DNA from 3 places in the Psychrobacillus sp. NPDC096623 genome. Region 2 is predicted to be linked to each of the others. Evidence: riboswitches for the same ligand, from Rfam matches in the RefSeq annotation. Region 2 holds a riboswitch; each other region holds the start of a gene.
The links. Region 2 has a riboswitch for S-adenosylmethionine ahead of ACIQX2_RS15300 (bifunctional homocysteine S-methyltransferase/methylenetetrahydrofolate reductase). Riboswitches for the same ligand answer to the same signal wherever they lie in the genome.
Positions count from the first base shown of each region.

Region 1: it holds a riboswitch for S-adenosylmethionine, as region 2 does, so the genes downstream of both, metK (methionine adenosyltransferase) here and ACIQX2_RS15300 (bifunctional homocysteine S-methyltransferase/methylenetetrahydrofolate reductase) in region 2, are expected to answer to the same signal.
Region 3: it holds a riboswitch for S-adenosylmethionine, as region 2 does, so the genes downstream of both, ACIQX2_RS13105 (acyl-CoA dehydrogenase family protein) here and ACIQX2_RS15300 (bifunctional homocysteine S-methyltransferase/methylenetetrahydrofolate reductase) in region 2, are expected to answer to the same signal.

Region 1 covers NZ_JBIWER010000003.1:483,501-491,752, reverse strand. Annotated here, with positions in the region: gene ACIQX2_RS11885 (NUDIX domain-containing protein) at 1-245, shown strand, start outside; gene ACIQX2_RS11880 (alpha/beta hydrolase family protein) at 226-1,011, shown strand; gene ACIQX2_RS11875 (hypothetical protein) at 1,014-1,463, shown strand; gene pckA (phosphoenolpyruvate carboxykinase (ATP)) at 1,639-3,225, opposite strand; SAM riboswitch class I at 3,419-3,534, shown strand; gene metK (methionine adenosyltransferase) at 3,773-4,969, shown strand; gene ACIQX2_RS11860 (gamma carbonic anhydrase) at 5,151-5,663, opposite strand; gene ACIQX2_RS11855 (alpha/beta hydrolase) at 5,773-6,564, shown strand; gene ACIQX2_RS11850 (SRPBCC family protein) at 6,701-7,123, shown strand; gene ACIQX2_RS11845 (ArsR/SmtB family transcription factor) at 7,123-7,446, shown strand; gene ACIQX2_RS11840 (hypothetical protein) at 7,645-8,252, shown strand, end outside.
Region 2 covers NZ_JBIWER010000006.1:26,564-34,815, forward strand. Annotated here, with positions in the region: gene ACIQX2_RS15290 (DUF817 domain-containing protein) at 1-171, shown strand, start outside; gene metH (methionine synthase) at 368-3,808, opposite strand; gene ACIQX2_RS15300 (bifunctional homocysteine S-methyltransferase/methylenetetrahydrofolate reductase) at 3,789-5,648, opposite strand; SAM riboswitch class I at 5,722-5,828, opposite strand; gene ACIQX2_RS15305 (nuclease-related domain-containing protein) at 6,052-6,999, opposite strand; gene ACIQX2_RS15310 (protoporphyrinogen oxidase) at 7,116-8,252, opposite strand, start outside.
Region 3 covers NZ_JBIWER010000004.1:198,862-207,113, reverse strand. Annotated here, with positions in the region: gene fabI (enoyl-ACP reductase FabI) at 98-877, shown strand; gene ACIQX2_RS13125 (amino acid ABC transporter ATP-binding protein) at 939-1,694, opposite strand; gene ACIQX2_RS13120 (amino acid ABC transporter permease) at 1,707-2,420, opposite strand; gene ACIQX2_RS13115 (amino acid ABC transporter permease) at 2,433-3,137, opposite strand; gene ACIQX2_RS13110 (transporter substrate-binding domain-containing protein) at 3,219-4,070, opposite strand; gene ACIQX2_RS13105 (acyl-CoA dehydrogenase family protein) at 4,085-5,257, opposite strand; SAM riboswitch class I at 5,361-5,460, opposite strand; gene ACIQX2_RS13100 (catalase) at 5,622-7,658, shown strand; gene ACIQX2_RS13095 (FAD-dependent oxidoreductase) at 7,797-8,252, shown strand, end outside.

The sequences.
Region 1 (8,252 bases), on a different contig from region 2:
TAGTGGAGTTAGAGTGGTTTGCAGAGTATCTGGTCCTGGATAATAACCCTTTTTGTAAAACTGTTTATATAGCTGAAGTTGGGTATATTAATAAAGAACAGACAAGCTTTGAGACAGAAGGAGCGATCTGGTTATCCAAAGAAGAACTTTCTCATAGTGATAATTTAAGCTTCCATATGAAAGACGATGGGATGAAAGCAATTTTAAAGAAGGTGAATGAAATTGATGGAAAATGGAACGATTGAAAGGGTTCGGAATTACCCTTCACCAAATCCTCATATTGTATTGAAAGAAATTACATATTGGTCTTGTGGTCTTCGAGTTAAAGGAATGTTAGCTTCACCAAAAGTGGCCGGAAGCTACGAAGGGATTTTATATTGCCGAGGTGGTATGCAAAGCATTGGTATGGTTCGACCCGCACGAATTGCACAAATTGCCTCTGAAGGCTTTATCGTATTTGCACCATATTACCGAGGCAACCGTGGTGGTGAGGGAAGAGATGAATTTGCGGGAGAGGACCGCTGGGATGCTATATACGGGGTAGACATATTAAAGCAATATTGCATACCAGAGCGGATTCACTTATTTGCATTTTCACGCGGTGGAATTATGGCATTATGGGTTGCAATACTACGCAATGATATTACTTCATTAGTTACATGGGCTGGCGTTTCCGATATTTACTTAACGTATGAGGAAAGATTAGACATGCGTAAGATGATGAAACGAGTAATTGGTGGTACCCCAACTAAATACCCTTTAGGATACGAACAGCGAGATGTATTACCTCGACTAGAGGAAATGAAGGTATCGATGCTTATAATACATGGTGATCAAGATAAAAATGTCTCTTTTGAGCATGCAAAGGTTTTAGAGCAGGCATTAATAGGGAATAGTATACCAGTTGAAACCTGGTACTATTCAGATTTCACTCATTTTTTTCCGAGCAAAATAAATAGACGTGTAGTGAAAGATGCATGTCACTGGATGAAAAGTCAGAGAGGGGTTTAATAATGGGTAATGTAGTAGTAACAACAGAAGCAATGAGTGTTGAAGGAAAATCTTCGTTTCCTATAGATACTAGTTTTTGGGAGGATTTGTGGGATCAATATACAAATGAATTCCAAGAGGTAGTCATCCATTGTTGGAGTGAGGAACTAGACGTGTTAGAAGAGTTAAACTCTCGAGCAGTTTCTGTTCAAACAGAGGGATTGATGAAAGTGGTTACTATTAATCTAACGGATGAAAATAGGCTCTATTTTAGAAATTATTCTGTTGATCCAAAGGGGGGCTTAAAGTGGTTTACGATGTTCTTCCAAGAAGATGGAGAGGAACAGATGGAAATAGGACACTATGGTTCAGAAATTATTCTATATAAGGTTGATGAAGAGGAAGCGGAAAAGTTTGTAGAAATATTTCCGAAATTAGTTAATAGTTCATACCATGCGACTAATGGTGATTAATGCTAATTGGATGCTGCTAATAAGTACAGCACATGTTGAGGGTTGAATTTCCTGTAGGCTAAGCAAGCATTGAGGGGAAGCTTTGCTGGTGTAATACTATAATCATATATTTTAATAAACAATTATTAAAAAGAGCCAAATTCAATAGAATTTGGCTCTTTTGATGTTTACTTTATTAAGATAATGGTCCACCTTGAACCGAAATGTCTTCTGAAACTGTTCCGAACTTTTTAAAGTTTTCACGGAATGATTGAGCTAGCTCAGCTGCCTTTTGATCATATGCCTCTTTATCTTCCCAAGCATTACGCGGAATTAGTACCTCTGAAGGAACGCCTTCTACTTCTGTCGGAATCGCTAAACCAAATACTGCATCTGTTGCTGTTTCAACATTGTTTAGTTTGCCATCAATTGCTGCACGAACCATTGTACGTGTGTATGAAAGCTTCATGCGGTTACCTACACCGTATTCTCCACCAGTCCAACCAGTGTTTACTAAGAATACTTGTGCGCCGTGTTCGTCAATTTTCTTCCCAAGCATTTCTGCATATACCGTTGCATGCAATGGTAAGAAAGGTGAGCCAAAGCAAGTAGAGAATACTGGTTGAGGAGAAGTTACTCCACGCTCAGTTCCAGCAAGTTTCGATGTAAATCCACTTAAGAAATGGTACATTGCTTGTTCTTTCGTTAGTTTACTGATCGGAGGCAATACGCCAAATGCATCAGCAGTTAAGAATATTATTGTATTTGGATGACCTGCTACAGATGGGTCTACAATATTATCGATATATTGAATTGGATAAGCAGCACGTGTATTTTCTGTTAATGAGTTATCCGCATAGTTAGCAACGCGTGTTTCCGCATCTACTACAACGTTTTCTAATACAGTTCCGAAAGTGATAGCATCCCAGATTTGGGGCTCATTTTCTCGCGTTAGGTCGATACATTTCGCGTAACAACCACCTTCGATATTAAATACACCGTTATCTGACCAGCCGTGCTCGTCATCCCCGATTAATTTGCGTCCTGCATCCGCAGAAAGAGTCGTTTTTCCTGTTCCAGACAAACCGAAGAACAAAGCAACGTCCCCATCATCCCCAACATTTGCTGAGCAGTGCATTGGTAAAATGTCTTGTTCTGGCAATAAGTAGTTCATAATAGAGAAAATGGATTTTTTCATCTCACCAGCATACTCAGTACCACCGATTAATACCGTGCGTTTTTCCATAGATACGATGATAAACGTTTCTGAACTAGTTCCATCTACTGCTGGATCTGCTTTAAAGTTAGGTGCAGAAAGTATAGTGAAGTCAGTTGTATGTGTTGCAAGTTCTTCCTGTGTCGGACGGATAAATAGTTGATGAGCAAAAAGATTATGCCAAGCGTATTCATTAATAACTTGAATACCTAGACGAGATTCTTTATCTGCTCCTGCATATCCTTTAAATTCGAAGATTTCGTCTTGCTTATTTAAGAAATCAGTCATTTTTTTATATAATGCATCAAAAACGTCAGAAGAAATTGGTTGGTTTACTGAGCCCCAATCGATTTTGTCTTTTGAAATAGCTTCATCTACTATATACTTATCTTGTGGAGAGCGGCCAGTATATTTACCTGTTTCGGCTTTAACTGCACCAGTAGAAGTTAGAACAGCTTCTCCTCTTGTTGTAGCTTTTTCCACTAGTTGTGGCACTGACAATTGGCTGCTAACGTTATTACCTGCTAACAATTCTTTCAGTTCACTCACAGTATCGATTGAATTCATGTTGAATATACCATCCTTTTTTTATATTTCCTCTAAAAAAGAAGAAGTTTTACTAGATATGTGAATTAGTATAACACATTGGAGTGAATAGTCTATACTAATTACTTTAAAATTTTTCTTTTGTGTATAAAATACAAACAAAAATAGTTGACATCTTTTACAGACTTACGTATGATGATAAATTGAACGGATACTCTTATCCCGAGCTGGTGGAGGGGTCAGGCCCTATGAAACCCGGCAACCTGTAATTTTTTATTATTACAAAGGTGCCAAACCTGAGACAAGGTGAAATTCCTTGATTGATAAGAGTGAAAGGTGCTTATGATATTAATGCCTTTCCTCATGTATATTTACGTGAGTGAGGGGCTTTTTTATTGAACATCGCCCTTTATCCTTGTGTGCCAAGTCCGAAACGGCTTCAAGTTAACTTCAATGCACAAAAAATCATATCTTTTAAAAGTGCATGGAATTTTGAATGGCTTGACATGGGAATGAGTACCGTATCAATTCTTGAGAGAAATCTCGCAGGATATAGGAGGAATAATCTATGACACAACGTCGATTATTTACATCAGAATCAGTAACAGAGGGTCATCCAGATAAAATCTGTGATCAAATCTCCGATGCAATTCTAGATGCAATTTTAGCAGAAGACCCAAATGCTCGTGTAGCTTGTGAAACGAGTGTTACGACAGGACTAGTATTAGTTGCTGGAGAAATTACAACATCTACTTATGTAGATATTCCTAAAGTAGTTCGTTCTACTATAAAAGATATTGGCTATACACGTGCTAAGTATGGTTTCGATTCAGAAACTTCTGCTGTGCTTACTTCAATCGATGAACAATCAGCTGATATTGCACAAGGTGTGGACCAAGCTTTAGAAGCTAGAGAAGGCTCCATGAGCGATTCTGACATTGAAGCAATCGGAGCAGGAGACCAAGGTTTAATGTTCGGCTACGCTTGTAATGAAACACCTGAACTTATGCCGCTACCAATCAGTTTAGCGCATAAATTGTCTCATCGATTAGCTCAAGTTCGTAAAGATGAGACGTTAGACTATCTTCGTCCAGATGGTAAAACACAAGTAACTGTAGAATATGATGAGAATAATAACCCGGTTCATATTGATACAATTGTTATTTCAACTCAGCACCATCCAGAAATTACGTTAGAACAAATTCAAAAAGATATTAAAGAAGTGGTGATCAATCCGATTGTTCCTGCAAATTTAATAGATGAAAATACAAAATACTTTATCAACCCAACAGGACGCTTTGTTATTGGTGGACCACAGGGAGATGCTGGTTTAACAGGACGTAAAATCATCGTAGATACGTACGGTGGATATGCACGTCATGGTGGGGGAGCTTTCTCGGGCAAAGATCCAACAAAAGTAGACCGTTCTGCTGCCTATGCTGCACGCTATGTTGCTAAAAACATTGTTGCTGCTGGTCTTGCAGATCGTTGTGAAGTACAACTTGCTTATGCAATTGGTGTTGCTAAGCCAGTTTCTATCGCTGTTGAAACATTTGGTACTGGTAAGGTAGAAGAAGTTGAATTAGTTTCGTATATTCGCGAACTATTCGACCTACGTCCAGCAGGAATTATTAAAATGCTAGACCTTCGCCGTCCAATATACAAACAAACAGCTGCTTATGGTCATTTTGGTCGTACAGACATTGATGTACCATGGGAACAAACAGACAAAGCTGCAGAATTAAAACAAATGGCTGGATTATAAGTAGTATGAACAAAAAAGGCTTTCCTATGACGGAAAGCCTTTTTTCAATGGTGAATATTAAGCGAACGATCAATGATGACATTGAATCGATCGATAAGAGCTAATAATCACTCAATCAGGTGCAAAATCGATCGACCAAGACGAAAATCAATCAATCCACACAAACAAACGGTACGATTATTTACTTCTGAAGCGATTTATAATATTGTCCTTTTTCTACATATTCTCGGATAATTCTTTGAACATCCGCTTTATCCTCGTCATTTAGGTCTCGTACGACTTTTGCAGGGCTCCCTAGTGCTAATGAATTTGGAGGTATTTTTTTACCAGGTGGTACAAGACTTCCGGCTCCAATAAATGCACCTTCCCCAATTTCGGCACCATCTAAAATAATTGACCCCATTCCTATCAATGCACCTTTACGTATTATACAGCTATGTAACGTCACTTGATGTCCTATAGTCACTTCATCTTCTATTATTAGAGCTTTGTTTGGGCTTTGATGTAAACAGCTTAAATCCTGTATACTAACCTTACTTCCAATAATAGTAGGAGCAACATCACCTCTAATTACCGTATTAAACCAAATTGTAGTCTCTGGACCGATTGTCACATCACCTGTTATTGTGACATAATCAGCTATAAAAGCTGAGGCGTCAATAATGGGAGTTTTATCTTTGTAGGGGTAAATCATTTTGCAACCGCTCCTTTTGAAGTTAGAATATAATTAATCGTATCAGACAAACACCACGAAAGAAACGAAATACCATGAAATTGCAAGGAAAGAAAAGAGGTTTGTTTAAATGTGGAAATGGGAAACAGAAGGAAAGCCTAAAGCAGTGATCGTTATTGTTCATAGTGCCTACGAGCATCATAGAAGGTATGCTTGGTTAATAGAAAAATTAAGAAGCTCCAACTATCATATCGTGATGGGTGATTTGCCAGGACATGGAGAACTAAAAAAATCAAAAACGATGCACGATGAATCCTTCGATTTGTACAAGAACTACATTAAACAAGCGTTGCAAGTTGCTGTTACGTACGATCTTCCGATTTTTTTGATCGGTCATGGCTTAGGAGCGACCTTACTAGTAAAAGTCCTACGTAAGCTTGATATTGAATATGCAGGTGTAATACTAACTTCTCCTTGGTTCCAGCTTCAAAAGCTACCTTCGAAATGGACGAATGCATTGGCAAAACTATCAGTACCCCAGAAAATAAACCATGATATCCATTTAAATGATTTAACGAGAAACTATGAAGTGTTCCAACAATTCGTCTCAGATCCAACTTATAAATCGTTCATTTCAACTGAATGGTACAAGGAACTCCAAGCGCTTTTAAAATCGGTAAATCAATCGACCATCTCTATACCAAACAAGCCAATTCTTGTTATGACAGGGGAGCGGGATAAAGTTACCGATACAAATGCTGCAGCAAGTTGGCTGAAGAAACAGGAGCTTTCTGAGTATCAATATAAAGAATGGAAAAATTGTTTTCATGACCTCTATCAAGAACCAGAGCGAGAAGAAATTTTTACGTATTCACAATCATTCATCAATAATGTACTAACCGACATCGGCTATATTGTTTGAATTTATAATCCCATCTCGATTCAGTAGATGGGATTTTTTGTGAGGGGAAATAAGACATATTGACATAACACCTTTTGGTTATATATAATATAACACCTAAGGGTTACATATTTGATTTGAAAAGGAGCTATATATGATGAAAGAAAATTTACCTGATATTACGCAAACAGTTTTAGTAGAAGCGCCAATTCAAAAGGTATGGGATTATGTTTCAACTGCAGAAGGAATCTCAGCATGGTTTATGCCTAATGATTTTCAAGCGCAGGAGGGATACGAATTTACTATCCAGTCCCCATTTGGACCATCGCCTTGTAAGGTGCTTGAAATTGACGAGCCACACAAACTGTCATTCCAATGGGACACAGATGGATGGTTTGTAACATTTCTTTTGAAGGAAAATGGTGCTCAAACTGAATTCACCTTAATACATGGTGGCTGGAAGGATGGAGACTCTATCGTTTCGAAAGCAAAATTACCTAACTCGGCCGTGCATAGCAAGATGGAACAAGGATGGATTGGAATTGTACAAAACAAATTTAAGCAAGTTGTCGAAGCTTAATGAACGAAGCAACTAAAAAGGTGGATGTTTTTCAAGCAATTGCAGATCCCACAAGGAGAGATGTCCTACAACTGCTAGCAAGCAAACAGAGGTCCATTGCGGAAATTTCTTCCCATTATGATATGAGTAGAACTGCAATTGTTAAGCATTTAAATGTGTTAACTGAAGCAGGTCTAGTCACTGGTCAAAAGTTAGGGAGAGAAAAAGTGTATTATTTAAAGCCAGAGCCACTGACGGAAGTTAAACAGTGGCTCGACTATTATGAACAGTTCTGGAATAACAAACTTTCTAAGTTAAAGTTCTTAGTTGAAAATGAAGAATAATAAATAATAAAAATTTCAACCCCGTCAGCGTTATTGACGGGGTTAGTTTCATTTTGTTTAATACGCAATTCAAAAGTACATTTCAATCAGATGAAATGGTTGAAAATTAAAATAATTTATTATATAGTATTAGTGTAATATATAACTAGTACACGAATACACTATGACGAAGTTGATGACAAAAAAGGAGATGGAAAATTGAAAGGATTATTGTTGAAAGAATGGATGATTTATAAGTCATGGCTTTTAGGTTCAACAATAATGGGTATTGGGGGTGTATTAATTCTTCCGATAATATTGGGAAGATATTTAATAACCGAGGTACCCATTCAGGAAATTAGACTGGTTTTAATGTTTTTAATGTTAGGCTTTAGTATTGTTAATCACTTAGTTCAGTTTAATAATTCGTTAAATACCGACCATGGGAAAAAAGATATGTGGCTGCATAATCCTCATTCTATGCACATATTGATTGGTGCAAAATTTATGTTTAGCTTAGCTATATATTTTGTTGGAAATATTGTCATCACTTCAACAGGTATATATTTCATGTCAGATGTGCTTTTAGGTAGCTTTACGAATCTTCTTATTTTACAGCTCTTATTATTAGTAATAATGTTATTTGTCGGCATCTTTGTAAGTATTATTTGGTTATTCTTCTGGACAATTTATTTAGAAGGTAAATATTGGGTCGGTAAATTTTCACTTATTGCTACGGTAGTAGTATTCATTTTAATAATTAGTTTTTTACCGAAACTATTTGGTTTTCTTTCAATTGATAAGCTACTGAATCAAGGTGAAATATC
Region 2 (8,252 bases):
GCGGAGAATATCGTAACTTTTTTAGGCGCGTGGCAATATCCGAACCAAGCAGTGACCTGGTCGCTCGTCCATATTGGGAAAATTAGCTCGTGGTTTTTGCTTGTGATTATTAGTGTGATTATCGTTGCTTCATTAAAACGTGTAAAGCATGGTACATCTTTGGTCGAGTGATCGACTGGTTGATCGATTATCGTGTGCCATCGATCGATGTTATTGCTTGATCGATCGATTATTAGTCGCGATCGATCGATTATTAGTCGCGATCGATCGATTTTAATGCTGCATTGATCGATTATCCCTAACTATCGATCGATGCACCAATATCTACGCGAAAAAGCACTGCCAAGGTGATGGCAGTGCTTTCTTATTAGTCTACGACAAAATATCGTGCGTCTGGATGTGCAAATACAATGGCAGAAACAGATGCTTCTGGTTCCATCATGAATTCCTCTGTGAGCTGTACTCCAATATCTTCGGGTTTGATCAGACTAAACAGTTTTGCTTGATCATCTAAGTTAGGGCAGGCTGGATAACCGAAGGAGAAACGCTGCCCTTGGTATTTTGCGGCAAAGCGGTCTCGCATTGTGAAATCCGTTGCGTCTGGGAATCCCCATTGGTCTCGAATTTCTTGATGTATACGTTCGGCAAAACCTTCTGCCAATTCAAGCGCAGTTGCCTGCAACGCATGGCTTTCCAAAAATTTACCTTGTTCCTTCAGTTCTGCCGCTGCCGCACGAACTCCATGTCCTGCGGTTACTAGCATAAATGCTACGTAGTCCATTTCTCCACTATCCACCGATTTTAAATAATCGGCTAAACAAAGGAATGGCTCGACGGATTGGCGAGGGAATGTGAATCGTTCGATTTCTGTTTTTGCATCGACTGGGTCATAAATTATTACATCGTCGCCATCTGATTGGGCAGGGAAAAATTGATACATGCCCTGTGGCTTCAGAATGTCGGATTTTAAGTACGCTGTGACTAATTCATGCAATCCAGTTGCACGCTCATCACCCTCTACTAATAATTTATCGTTATACCCCTTTAACCCTAAATGATGACCAATTAGTGTCCGCATATTCACATATGGATGTAGGTGGGAAACCGAATAATCTTTTAATAGATGACGTCGAACATCCTTTGGTACATATACCTGAACATCTTCTCGAACAGTTTTCACTGGTTTTTCTAAAACAGCTACCGCCTGTTTGTTCGCTCGATTGGCTTCCGCTATTTTTCGTTTCTCTTGCTGAACTTCTAGCTCACCCAACAAAGTCACTTTATCCTCTTCATTTTGCAATCGATTGGCAAGGTCTAGTCCCTGCATGGCATCTTTCGCATATAGGACTGGACCATCGTATTCAGCCGATATCTTCGTTTCTGTAAAACGACGGGAAAGTGCCGCTCCCCCTACAAGTATAGGTACGTCAATACCTGCTTCTTTAAAATCCTGCGCAGTGATGACCATTTGCTGGGCAGATTTTACAAGTAGTCCAGAAAGTCCGATCATATCAGGCTTTTCCTTCCGTATAACCTCTATCAAAGTTGCAGGAGTTACTTTGATACCTACATCAATTACTTTATATCCATTATTACTCAATATAATATCAACAAGGTTTTTTCCGATGTCATGCACATCGCCTTTAACGGTCGCAAGAACGATTTTGCCCTTACCAGAATCATCCTCTTTTTTCTCCATAAACTGCTCCAAATAGGCTACAGATGCCTTCATCACACCAGCACTTTGCAGAACCTCAGCAACTATTAGCTGATTGTCATTAAATAGACGACCTACCTCGGCCATCCCCTTCATCAATGGACCATTAATGACATCTAGCGGTGCGTCATACATTTGAAGTGCAGCCTCTAAGTCTGGGATCAGCCCTTCTTTCGTTCCTTCAATAACATAATAAGCAAGACGTTCTGGCACTGTTTTTGGAATATCAGCCTCGGTCTTCTCTTTCTTTTTATCACGATAAAAATCAGTGAAATCAGCAAGAGTTTGATCGGTCGTTGTAAATAATAGCTCATTGGCCATATCGATTTCCTGTTTAGGAATAGAAGCATATCTTTCAAGCTTCTCCGTATTTACAATGGCATAGTCTAAACCCGCTTGCGTACAGTTGTATAAGTAAACAGCATTCAATACTTCGCGACCAACTGGTGGAAGACCAAAGGATACATTACTAACTCCTAAAACAGTCAATGCTCGTGGCATTTTTTCTTTTATTAGACGAATGCCCTCAATCGTTTCTACTGCTGATCCGATGTATTGCTGATCCCCTGTTCCGACTGGGAAAACAAGTGGATCAAATATGATATCCTCTGGTGCAAGTCCCCATTTATTTACTAATAAATCATAAGAACGCTCTGCAATTTCTAACTTCCGCTCTCGTGTTACCGCCATTCCAGTTTCATCAATGGTACCAACTACTACTGCTGCACCGTATTTTTTCACTAAAGGCATTACCGCTTCAAAGCGTTCTTCACCATCCTCCAAGTTAATAGAGTTGATGATTGTTTTTCCTTGCGAATACTTAAGTGCTGCTTCTATCACTTTCTCATCCGTCGAATCAATAACAAGAGGAACTTTCACTTTTTTCACTACTTCTTTCATGAAGTTAGTCATGTCCTCCAGTTCATCTCGGTCAGGATTCGCTAGGCAAATATCGATAACGTGAGCTCCACCTTTAACCTGTGCTCGTGCAATTTCAGAGGCTTCTTCAAACTTTTCATCAACGATTAAACGTTTGAATTTACGAGAGCCTATTACATTTGTTCGTTCTCCTATGAACAACGGACGCATGGATTCGTCATATTGAAGAGGTTCGATGCCAGATACGACATGTCCTTGGCGACCTGTCTCTGCAGGCTTACGTGGTGCTAAATCCTTTACTGCCTCACGCACTGCTTGTATATGAGCTGGTGTCGTTCCACAGCATCCACCAACCACATTTAACCAGCCTTTTTCTGCAAAACCACGGAGTTTTTTAGATAGTGATTCCGGTGATTCATGATAATGTCCTTCCTCATCTGGCAACCCAGCATTTGGGTAACAGCTTATGTAGCCATCTGATAGTTCCGATAGCGAACGAATGTGATCCGTCATAAATTCAGGACCCGTCGCACAATTCAAGCCGACAGAAAGTGGCTTAATATGCTCGATGGAAATATAAAATGCTTCAATACTTTGTCCCGCAAGTGTCGTTCCCATTGGCTCTATAGTTCCAGAAATCATAATTGGCAGCTCTTTTTCCAGTTCCTCAAATGCCTGATTAATACCAATTGTTGCAGCTTTTACGTTCAGCATATCCTGGCTAGTTTCCAATAAAATAACATCTACTCCACCTTCTACTAAAGCCTTTGCCTGCACATAAAAGTCGGTTGTAAGTTCATCAAATGTAATACCACCAGTGACTGACAACGTTTTGGTCGTTGGTCCCACCGCCCCTGCTACAAACCGCGGCCAATCAGACGTAGAATATTCCTCTGCACAGACCTTTGCAAGCTTGGCAGCACGAAAGTTAATATCATGCGCCTGATCACCAAGATCATATTCATTTAACACTACTGGAGTGCCACCAAAAGTATTCGTACAAATGATATCTGCTCCAGCCTCTAAATATGCACGGTGGACATGTTCAATCACATCCGGTTTGATGATATTTAAATACTCATTACAGCCGTCGTATTCTTCTCCTCCGAAATCCTCAGGACTAAGATCCGCATTTTGAATCATCGTTCCCATTGCACCATCAATTATTAATATTCTCTCTTGGAGTTGTTGCTCAATTAGATGTTTGGACATAGCTGAATTCTCTCTCTTTCTTACGATCAATTTCTTGAATATAATGAATTAACTCAAGGGACATGTCATATCGGAAAAATGGTGTAATAATATAAATTCCGTTAAATAGTTCCGCTGCAGTATCGATTAGTTCCTTCGAAATCTGAATACCTTCTGCAGTAGCACGCTCTCTATCCTCCCCACATAAACGCATCCGCTCCAGTACTTCCTCGGACAACTTGATTCCGGGCACTTCATTATGAAGGAATTCAGAATTCCGACTATTAGTTAGTGGCATAATTCCGATAAAAATTGGCGTCGATAAATGTTTTGTGGCTTCATATATTTCATGCATTTTTTCTTTTGAATAAACAGGCTGAGTGATAAAATAATCTGCTCCACATTCAATTTTCTTCTCAAGTCGCTTAACTGCACGATCAAGCACACGAACATTTGGATTAAATGCAGCGGCTACAGAGAAGTTCGCTTTTTTACGAAGTGACTTTCCTGAGAAAGAAATTCCTTCGTTTAATTGTTTGATCAGCTGAAGTAGCTCTAAACTAGATACATCATAAACACTCGTGGCACCTGGGAAATCACCGATTTTGGTTGGATCTCCAGTTACCGCAAGAATATCATGAATGCCAAGTGCATCCAGTCCCATAAGATGAGATTGGAGACCGATTAAATTACGGTCACGGCATGTAATATGTGCAAGTGGACGGATATTATTTTCATACTTTAACATCGAACCCATTGCCATATTGCTAATTCGTGGAGAAGCCAGTGAATTATCTGCCATCGTCACTGCATCAATTCCAGCCGCATATAGCTTTTCCGCCCCTTCCATAAAGGTAGTTGTATCAAGGTGACGAGGGGTATCTAATTCTACGATAATCGTTCGTTCTGTCTTCGCCTTTTCATGTAACGGTTTTGTGTTAGTCGGCTTGGCATCTTGAATAATGATCGGCTTTTTCTTCGTTACTACTTTATTTGTAATAGGCGCTAAATGACCAATATGTTTTTTCACTGCTTCAATATGCTTTGGTGTCGTCCCACAGCAACCTCCTATTAATCGGACCCCTGCATCCCTCAAATATAACGCAGCCTTCCCAAAATAATCTGCATCAGACTCATAGACAATTCTTCCTTCATCTATATCAAGCAGACTGGCATTGGGATAAGCTGATAGGAATGCTTTTTCCGGAAGCTTTACTCCCTCAAACGCTTGAATGGTATGATGGGGACCGAGTCGACAGTTGACTCCCACAATGTTCGCTCCAATTGCTTCTAGCTGATGTAGTGCATCATTCAGCGATAAGCCATTTTGCAAAATACCAGGATCATGCATAGATACTTGGGCAATGATTGGGATATCCGTTAGTGTACGAAGATGAGTCACAGTAGTCTTTAATTCTTCCAAATCATAATAGGTTTCGAGTAATAGACCATCTGGATCACCGGCTAATAAGTTGAGTGCCTGCTGGTCAAGTGAATGGATAATTTCTTGGAGTGTGGCATCACTTTTTCGTATCCCACGAATACCTCCAATCGTCCCGAGGACAAATTGATTGCCCGGTGCTGCAGCTCTTTTCGCAATTTGGATGGCCGCTTCATTTATTTCTTTTACTTGATTTTCTAATCCGTAGCGCGCCAGTTTAATGGCATTCGCCCCATATGTATTCGTTTGAATAATATCTGCTCCAGCCACAATATAGTCCTGATGAATCTTCTCAATAATTTCCGGCTTCTGAATATTTAGTTCCTCATTGCAATAGTCAATACCGTACGAATAAAGTAGTGTTCCCATCGCTCCATCGGCCGTCAATATTGACGTCTCCAATTTTTCTAATAAACCCATCCTGTATCCATCCTTTCCCATATAAAAAAGCCTTCTATAAAAAGAAGGCTTTACGTGTATGCAAGATACTACCTTCTCATCTACCAAACTTTTGCAAAGTCTGCTGGATTTAGCACCTGACCAATATGGCTGGTTGCTGAAGCGTCGTAGGGCCAGTCCCTCGGCTTCTCTTGATAAGAATTTCATTATTCAATTTTCTAATTAGACATATCGTACCTTTATTCAACTAAAGCGTCAAGAGTGTTTTGAATTTTCTATTGATTTTTTGGGGATGGCGGGGGCGATTCCGGTGATTTTTTGGTTCTTTCGGGTGATTCTATTGGACATTCCGGCGATTCTTGAGTACATTCTGGTGATTCTCTTCTACATTCAGGTGATTCTAACAAACTTTCAGGTGTTTCTTTCACCAAACCCACTTATACTTTCTATTTCTTGAAGTTCCTGTCTGGATTAGATTCATTGATTGCAAAAGTCTATGTGCGATCTCGCTTGATTCTAAATGGAGAAATGTTCTACATTGTTTGTTCGTTATAGTATCACTAATTAGCATAAACCAATCTCTAATAGCTTTTTCATGTGCAAACTTATCGAAATGACCACAGCTAGGGCAAATCCAACCACTTTTTCTTTTTATCATTCCATGAAAATTGCAGTTTTCACAGCAGACTCCACTCCGCAGGTCTTCAGGATTAATTCCCCAGCGTACACACATTGGAAAGGGAATATAGGCTTGTTGACCGACTTTTATTTGACTGCAAAATTTCTCCATATCACCCGAATCAAAATATACATTTTCACGAGGAAGATTTCGTAAGTAGACTGGGATAGTTTGTGGAAGAATAGCACTATGTTTTTTCGGGGGTTCTATTACTCTCACTTTCGGATTGCTCAGAACAATCACTCCGTGTATTGGGATAGTCATTACTTGTTTACCAAGCCATTCTTGAAGTAAATAAATATTTCTTGATAATTGAATTTCTGGACTTTCAAAAACATCGATTTTTCCTTCGGCTGTTTCCCTCTCTAACATTGCAGGATTTTGTTTGAAAAATAACTTTCCGTTTATATTTTTACTTTCTAGAATCACCAAAAAATAGGGAGTAAGAAAAATTGCATCCATTTGAAAGTAACCATTTGAATTCAATCCAATGTTTTCTACCAGAAGGTATTCAAAAGGAAATGTATATTTTTCAAACACTTCACTTATTTTACGTTCTCCATGCAAACCAGCTTTTGCGGCCTTTGCTTTTGCAATAATTATTTCCTTTTGCGGATGTGTTTCATTTAAACGTTTCCCTAACATTTGGAGACCAATTAAATTGTATTCTCGTGAATCCATATCTCTCAGCACAAATCACCTCCACCCGCATCGTATCACAACTAAAGAAAATGTAAATTTTACTAAATAACCGACTATTCCATTTTCCCCATAAAAAAAAGGCCAAAATTGAATTTTGGCCCGGAAACTTACTCAACTATTGAATTGATTATATTTTCTGCTGTTTCTTTACCGTTCTTGATACAAGCGACAATTCCAACTCCATAATAAGAACAGCCTGCAAGCAATACGTTTGGCATTGAATTTGCCATTTTAGCTGTTAATGATTGAATCGCCCCTCCATGTGCGAGATGATAATTCGGCATTTGATCGTTCCATTTTGTTACTTCTATTACATGAGGCTTGCCCGTTAATTTCATGCTCATTTCAATATCTTGGAGGGCAACTTCTACCAGCTCTTCTTCAGTCATATTTTTCATACTTTCAAAGGCTGGACTTGCGCTCTTATAGAACATTCGAACAAGCAATTGATTGTCCTTAGAGGTGTGTGTCCATTTACGACTTGTCCAAGTGCAAGCATTACATTTCACATCGCTATTTTCAGAGACGATAAAACCGGTGCCTTCTGCTGGAAGCTGTTCATCTGGAATATCAAAGCCGAGGTAGATGCTAATAAGGGATGAATTTTTAAGCTTGTCGAAATCAGTATCCAACTGGTCATCCTGAAGAATTTCCTGCGCCACTTGATGAGGTGCAGCGAGCACTACACTATCTGCTTCAATCATTTCTCCATTAGCCAATAAAACCATATATCGGCCATCCTTCTTTTCCACTTTTTGCGTTGCCACACCTTTTATAATCGTAGATTCGCTCAGCACTTCCTCTAAGCGATCGATAAGAGTGGAAAGCCCATTTTGGAAAGAAATAAACTTTTTGTTTGCGGCAGCTTGAAATTTCGCTTTGTTTTCCTCTAACCCTTTAATAATACTGCCGTACTTATTTTTATAATCAATTAAGTAAGGCAGAGTTGTAGCAATAGTGAGCTTGTCCAAATCTCCGGAGTATACACCTGATAGCACAGGGACAATTTGCTTTTCCACTAATTCTTTCCCTAAGAAATATTCTAAAAATGAACCAACAGAGCTTTCCTTCGTGAAGGTTTCATTTTGTAATTCCAAATCCTTTAATGCTTCTTTTTTCCCAGCATCCGACACTAGCGTACTGCTATTTAACGACTCGATGCTTGTGGGAATACCGAATACAGTGTCTGCTGGAATCGCATGTAGCTCATTGTTTGTGAAAATGTAGGAAATGCCTGTTGAGTT
Region 3 (8,252 bases), on a different contig from region 2:
ATTTTAGTGCAAAAAGGAGAGTTTATGGTATGATTAAACTAATAACCAGGTACTAATAACAGGTATAATATATGAAAATAATAAATTGGAGGTACTTATGAGAGACTTAATACAATTAAAAGACAAAAATATTGTTGTGATGGGTGTTGCGAATGAACGTAGCCTTGCATGGGGAGTAGCAAAATCATTATTTGAAGTTGGCGCTAATGTTATCTTTACATACCGTAAAGAACGTTCCCTTGGAAAAATAGAAAAGTTATTGAAGGATAATAACTTAGATGCAAAACTAGTAGTAGAATGTGATGTAAATAGTGATGATAGTATGAAAGCTGCTTTCCAACAAATTGGAAAAGAGGTTGGAGTAATCCATGGTCTAGTTCACTCTGTCGCATTTGCACATGCAGAGGATCTTAAAGGAGACTTCATACAAACATCTAGAGAAGGATATTCTTTCGCTCAGGATACAAGTGCGTATTCACTAATCGCTGCAGCTAGAGAATCAGCTCCGTTTATGACAGAGGGTGGTTCTATCGTAACGATGACATATTTAGGGGCTGAACGTGTACTAGAAGGGTACAATGTGATGGGAATTGCGAAAGCATCTCTAGAAGCATCCGTTAAGTATTTGGCCTTGGACTTAGGAAAAAACAATGTACGTGTAAATGCTGTTTCGGCTGGAGCAGTTAGAACACTAGCGGCAAAGGGAATCGCTTCTTTCAATACAATTTTGCATCAGATTGAAGAAAAGTCACCCCTTAAACGAAATGTGACACAGCAAGAAGTTGGCGATATGACCGTAGCTCTATTGAGTAATTTGTCGAGTGGTGTAACAGGAGAGGTCATCTTCGTAGATTCTGGATACAATATAATGGGTTAATTATTATTCATAAATAAAAGCAGTGGAAGATGATTTGTCATTTTCCACTGCTTCTTTTTTTCTAAATATAAAATGTATAATCCTCTGGTAATACGCGTTTTAAGAATTTCTTCGTGCGCTCTTCCTTTGGACTTACGAAGATATCGTGAGAGGAACCTTCTTCCACTACTACTCCTCCATCCATAAAGATGACGTGCGAAGCAACATCCTTTGCAAATGACATTTCGTGTGTAACTACTAGCATCGTCGTACCTTCATTGGCAATATTTTTCATAACAGTTAGTACTTCGCCAACCAATTCTGGATCTAATGCAGAGGTTGGCTCATCAAATAAGATAATATCTGGGTTTAACGCAACAGCACGAGCAATTCCAACTCGCTGCTGCTGGCCACCGGAAAGCTGGCTAGGGTAGGAGTCGTATTTATCGGATAAACCTACTTTGTCTAGAGCTTTTCTACCAATCGCAATAGCGTCTGACTTAGGTATTTTACGACCGATGATCAGACCTTCCGTAACGTTTTCCAATGCTGTTTTATTGTTAAATAAATTATAGTTTTGAAAAACGAAAGCCGTTTTTTGTCGAATCGCATGTATATCTTTTTTAGAGGCATCGTGTAAATTAACTTGTAAATCACCAAAAGTTGCATTTCCACTATCGGCTCTTTCTAAAAAATTGATACAGCGGAGTAAAGTCGTTTTTCCAGATCCACTTGGACCGAGAATAACTACTACATCCCCTTTATCAATACTTAAATCGACACCCTTGAGTATCTCGTTTTTACCGAATGATTTATGAATATCATTGATTTTTAACATGGCTAATCCTCCTTAAGCGCTCACATACTTGTATCTACGTAGGCGTTTTTCATATAGTTTGAATCCGTATTCGACAAGACTACACAAAATAATATATACAAGGAAAATATCTATATAAGCTTCCACATAGTTATAGCCTACATTTGCTGCTACTTTCGCCTTCAATGTGATTTCCTGTAGAGACATAGCATAGCCGAGTGATGTAGCTTTTATAAGATTTACGGTAGCAGTACAAATATTAGGCATAGCAACGACTAGTGCTTGAGGTATAATGATTCGACGATAGGCTTGGAAATTAGAAAGACCCACGGATTGAGCTGCTTCTAGTTGTCCTTTGTTTACAGTACTCAACGCCGATCTAAATACCTCTATCAATATAGCTGTAGTGCTGAAAGAGAATACGATAAAAGCGTACCAAATAGGATTGATGTCGTAGACGTTAATCTTAATATTGTACTGGTTAAAGAAAAGCGAGAGTATTAATGGCACACTTGCATAAACGATGAAAATTTGAATAATGATCGGTGTACCTCTGACGAAAGAAACGTATATTCTAGAGAACCAATTTAATACGGGCACTTGGTTAATGCGTGTTAAAGCAAGTAAAAAACCTAAAGGTAGTGCAACAAATAAAGCTACAATCGTAACGAAAAGCGTAATTGGCACACCGGATAATGCAACGAAGAATGTATCTATTAAAAACGTATAATTTAAACCTTCCGACATTATTTACACTCCTTACGTGTTAATTGTTTGCTTTCCTTTGCTAAATACTTTTTCAAGCTTCCCAAAGAATTTTTCAATTAGTATAGATAAAACCCAGTAAACAATCGCAAGAGCGATGAAGATCTCTAACGCATGAGTATTGTAGTTAGCGGCAATGATTAAATTCGCTTTACCAACGATATCGATTAACCCGATTGTATAAGCGAGGGAGCCTTCTTGAAGTAATGCGATAAGACCATTTCCGAAATTAGGAAGTCCAACAACAAGTGCTTGTGGGAAAATGATTCGTCTATATGCTTGAAAGGGGCTTAGACCAACGCTAACTGCGGCTTCAAATTGTCCTTTTTCAATAGACTCATAGGCAGATCTAATAACCTCTGACATAATAGCAGCGAATTGTAGGGTAAATGTAATGACTACAAATACTGCTGTATTTAAATCATGTAAATATAACCCGAAATTATCGGCTAAGGCAGGAACTCCGTAATACACTAAAAACAGTAGCACGATAGATGGCGTACATCTTAAAATTGTAGTATACAAATTCGCAGTTTTTTGAGCAATTTTACTCTTCCCAAGTTTCATCACCGCAAGGATTAATCCGAAAAAAGTCCCGAAAATAATAGACAAACCCGCAACCATAAAAGTTACTTTTAAAAACGGAAGCAATACTGGTAGCGAATTCCAAATGTACGATATATCAAAATATTTTTCCATATTACGCATTTTCCCCCTATAAAATTTTGAAAGGCTGCCTGCGCGTCCTACGCTAGGCAGCCTCTATAGGAAACATATCTGTTATCTTTCTACCTTGTCTAACACTTCAAAAAGGTCCCTACCGTAGAACTCATTGCTAAGTTCGTTCGTTTTCTTATCTTCTTGTAATTGTTTAATAGCTTTGTCGAATGCATCTGCAAACTCTTGCTCTTTTTTGTTGAATAATGGCCATGTCTTAATAACAGCAAATTCATTGTAAACTACTTCATCTTTTAAGTTGTAGTAAGGGCCAGCCTCATCTAATACTTGTTTTTGGAATGGTCCTTCAATAATGACACCACCGTCTACACGACCTTCATTTACCCATTGAACTACATCCACTGTAAATGCATCTCCAGCATCTAGTTTAACTGGATTGTCTGGGTTTGCTTTGTTATATTCATCAATTACTGTGTACTGTGCATTATTTGCTGCAATCGGTGCTAATGAGAAACCGGCAGATGCAAAATCCTCTAATGATTTAATATGCTCATTCTCTTTTTTCAATACGAGACCTGCGCTACTTAATCCTAAAAATTCCTTAGGGTAAATAAACTTTTCAGTGCGTTCTTCTGTCCAAAAAGCATTTTTTACACCAACTTGGAATTTACCTTGCTCTACTCCGATTAATAGATCATCACTTGTAGTTCCTACATATTCAAATTCATATTCAGGAAGTAATTCATCCACTAGTTTCATAACCTCTACATCGTAGCCAGTCGCATTACCTTTGTCATCTAACCAAGAAATAGGTTTAGAGGCCATGTCATATGCCACTTTTACCTTGCGAACATCTCCGCCCTCTGATGAAGTAGAAGTCTCTCCAGAACCACAAGCCGCTAAAATCGTAATAGATGCTAACCCAACTGCTGCTAATTTAAAATACTTTTTCATATTCATTCTCCTTATCATTTCTCTAATTTTTTATTTTTATCTTCTTCTAACGCAGAAAGTGCTAGTTTTTTAATTGTCATATCATCCATAGGAGGATTATGGAGTCCTGCACGAACATCTCGGTAGTAACGTTGTAGTGGATTTGTTCGCTGCAAGCTTTTGGCACCAACTAAACGCATGGCTTTATCGACAATAGTAATTGCTGAATTAGTAACGATATGCTTCGCTACGCTTACTTCGTTGGATAATAGTTCTTTAGTAGACTCATTGTCATAGGCAGAAGCAACTCCGTAAATGACTAATCTAGCCTTCGTAAGCTCTAATTCTATTTCTCCGATGAGCTGCTGAACGTTAGGCAACTGAGCAATAGGTCCATTCAGGCTATTCGGTGAATGGGTATTAGCAAAATGGACTGCGTAATCTCTAGCAGCCTGTGCAATTCCGAGATAGGTTGCTGGTATATGTAGTAGCCAACCATTGATCTTCCCACCACTAGCGAATTCTGGGAGCTCTACCAAATACGATTCATGTACAACTACGTTATTTAGTACTAAGTCATTACTACTTGTTCCACGCATCGATACTACATCCCACGTTTCTTCAATAGTAAGACCTTCTGTATCACGTGGAATAAGGAAGAAACCAATTCTTTCTTTTTCTTCAATCCAAGCAGAAGTTAAAAAGTAAGATAGCACAGGGGAAGCGGTAGTAAATATTTTCCGTCCATTTAAAACCCATGTATCTCCATTCTTAATAGCAGTCGTGCCAGGTCTACCTCCACGCGTTGGGCTTCCAGTCTGAGCTTCACTGACAGAACGATTGATGAGAGCACCATTTAATACTTCTACTGCGAAAAATTCTAATTTTTCTTTCGTCCAAAGTTTGTTTTCGTATAGCTCACCAATTACCCCTAAGCTCCAGCCCACAGACAGGGCCGTATTTGCATCAAAGCTGGCAAGTGTTTCTTGTAGAAGAACCATATCGTAAACCGAAAAGCCATTGCCGCCATATGATTCAGGTAGAGTAAGACTTGCATAACCAAGCTTTATCAAATCCTCCACGTTTTCATGCGGGAAAATAGATTGTTCGTCAATTTCCGCGGACTTACTCTTAAATTTATGTTCTAATTCGTATAAACGATTTATCCATTGTCGCTGCTTTTCTGTTTTAATGTATAAATTACTCAAAATTTATCGTCTCCTTGTATTAATTAATCCAATTTGTTAAGTCGGTATTATAAAAAAATAAAAAGCTCTTCACAAAACGAAAAGAGCGATTAGAAGTATTATGTACTTATCTCTCAATTTCTTGCTGGAAGTAGCACCATACCCTAGTGGGGGCGGTTGCTGAAGCATCATCGGACCAGTCCCTTCGCTTCTCTTAATAAGTAGTATGAAGTTGTTAAAATTATCGTACTACTTCATCAGGATGAAGTCAATAGTAATTCATATTATTTCAATCGGAATTAAATGATAGTTTTAAATTTAAGGTTTTTGGAAAGTCATTCTGGGTATCTATAATAGTGAAGAGATAAATAGAGGAGGAGTTTGTTTGGACAAGAAAGTAACTGGAAACAGCAAAGATGAACAATTAGCAGAATTCCGTGTGGACGATCAAGGACAAGCAATGACGACAAATCAAGGATTAAAAGTATCCGAGGATGAGTTTTCTCTAAAAGCAGGAGAACGAGGTCCTACTTTGATAGAAGATTTCCATTTCCGCGAAAAGATGACGCATTTTGACCATGAACGTATACCAGAACGAGTAGTACATGCTAGAGGATATGCGGCTCATGGAGAGTTTGAGTTATATGAATCAGCGAGTGAATTTACAAAAGCGAAATTCTTACAAACACCTGGCACGAAGACCCCAGTTTTTGTAAGATTTTCTACTGTGGCAGGATCCCGGGGATCTGGTGAATTAGCACGGGATGCTCGAGGATTTGCAACGAAGTTTTATACGGAAGAAGGGAATTATGATTTAGTAGGAAACAATATTCCAGTCTTTTTCATTCAAGATGCTATTAAATTCCCAGACTTAATACATGCTTTAAAACCAGAGCCACACAATGAAATTCCACAAGCAGCTACTGCACATGATACGTTTTGGGATTTTGTTGCCAATAATCAGGAGACGGCGCATATGGTGATGTGGGCTATGTCGGACCGTGCGATTCCACGTAGCTTCCGTATGATGGAAGGGTTTGGTGTAAATACATACCGTTTCATTAACGAGGCAGGTAAGTCCCATTTTGTAAAATTTCATTGGAAACCGTTACTTGGTACCCATTCGGTTGTATGGGATGAAGCACAAAAGCTAAATGGGAAAGATCCAGACTTCCATCGTCGTGACCTATATGAGGCGATTGAAAATGGCGATTATCCAGAGTATGAATTTGGAGTCCAACTAATTGCGGAAGAAGATGAATTTAAATTTGATTTTGATATTTTAGATCCTACTAAACTATGGCCAGAAGAAGAAATACCAATAAAAATTTTGGGCAAAATGACATTAAATCGTAACGTAGATAATGTATTTGCCGAAACGGAGCAAGTCGCTTTCCATCCAGGAAGTGTTGTCCCAGGAATTGATTTTTCCAATGACCCACTACTGCAAGGACGATTGTTCTCTTATACAGATACCCAATTAATCCGTCTTGGTGGACCTAATTTTCATGAACTACCGATAAACAGACCAGTTTGCCCTTTCCATAACAACCAACGAGATGGATTTGGCAGACAAACTATTAATGTAGGAAGAGTAAGTTATCATAAAAACTCACTCGCTGGAAATACACCCACACCTGTTAGTGAAGCTGAAGGTGGGTATGCACATTATCAGGAGAAGATAGATGCTCGTAAAGTACGAGCTCGAAGTGAGAGCTTTAAAGACCATTTCTCACAAGCAACGTTATTTTGGAATAGCATGAGTGATCCAGAGAAAGAACATATTATTAATGCATTTAGTTTTGAACTTGGTAAATGTAAAGAATTGACGGTACGTCAACAAGTACTAGAGATGTTTTCGCATGTAGATTTGGATTTAGCAAGTAAGGTCGCGGAAAATTTAGGGCTGGTAGTGCAAGGTGTAAGTACTTCTACTAGTACAAAGTCTTCACCAGCACTGAGTCAGCTGAATACGATTATGACACCACAAACGCGAAAGATTGCCGTCCTAGTGGGAGAAGGGTTTGACGAGAACTTAGCTGAGATTCTAGCAGACTTAAAAGCTGGTGGGACAATGCCAGAAATAGTGAGTGATCATCATGGATCAGTCACGGGAGCAGATGGAACACTGCTACCGGTAGACCATACTTTCCTAACTGCTGATTCTGTATTGTTTGATGCAGTTTACGTAGCAAGCTCTCAAGGCAAAACGGCTATGTTTGAAAAAAAGGCATCTTATTTCATTAAGGAAGCTTATGCGCATTTCAAACCGATTGGTGCTACATTTAACGGTGAGCAACTAGTCGATAATCTTCACTTCACTGGTCAAGCTGGCGTTCTCTCCAAAGAAACTGGCAAGAGCTTTGTAGATAGTTTCTTGAAAGCCATTGCTACACATCGTTTTTGGAACCGAGCAGTTTAAACCGGGAGATGGGCATGTCCAACTATTTGGGCATGTCCATTTTTGTATAATAAACGATAGGATTAACGAATACTAGGAGGAGAATACGCAAACGATATAGAATGAGATGAATAGAAGAGAAACAGAGGAGTGGGTTTCATGCACTACGTAATAATCGGTGGGGATGCAGCAGGAATGAGTGCGGCAATGGAAATTGTCCGAAACCAACCAGGTGCTCAAGTTACAACGTTGGAAAAAGGGCATATTTATTCTTATGGGCAGTGTGGTTTACCTTATGTAGTTGGAAAACAGATAGCCTCTTCAACAGATCTAATCGCTCGAAGTGTTGAAATGTTCCGAAGTAAATATGGCATAGATGCCAAAACAGGATATGAAGTGACTGATGTGGATCCTATACATAAAACGGTTTCAGGCAATATTACACAAACGAGAGATAAATTCATCATTCATTATGACCGTTTACTAATCGCAACTGGTGGTACATCCGTTATTCCTAATTGGGATGGTCGTCATTTGTTAGGGATTCATACGATTAAAACGATACCAAACACAGAGGCGATTATTGCGGATTTAGCAAATGTACGTCAAGTAACT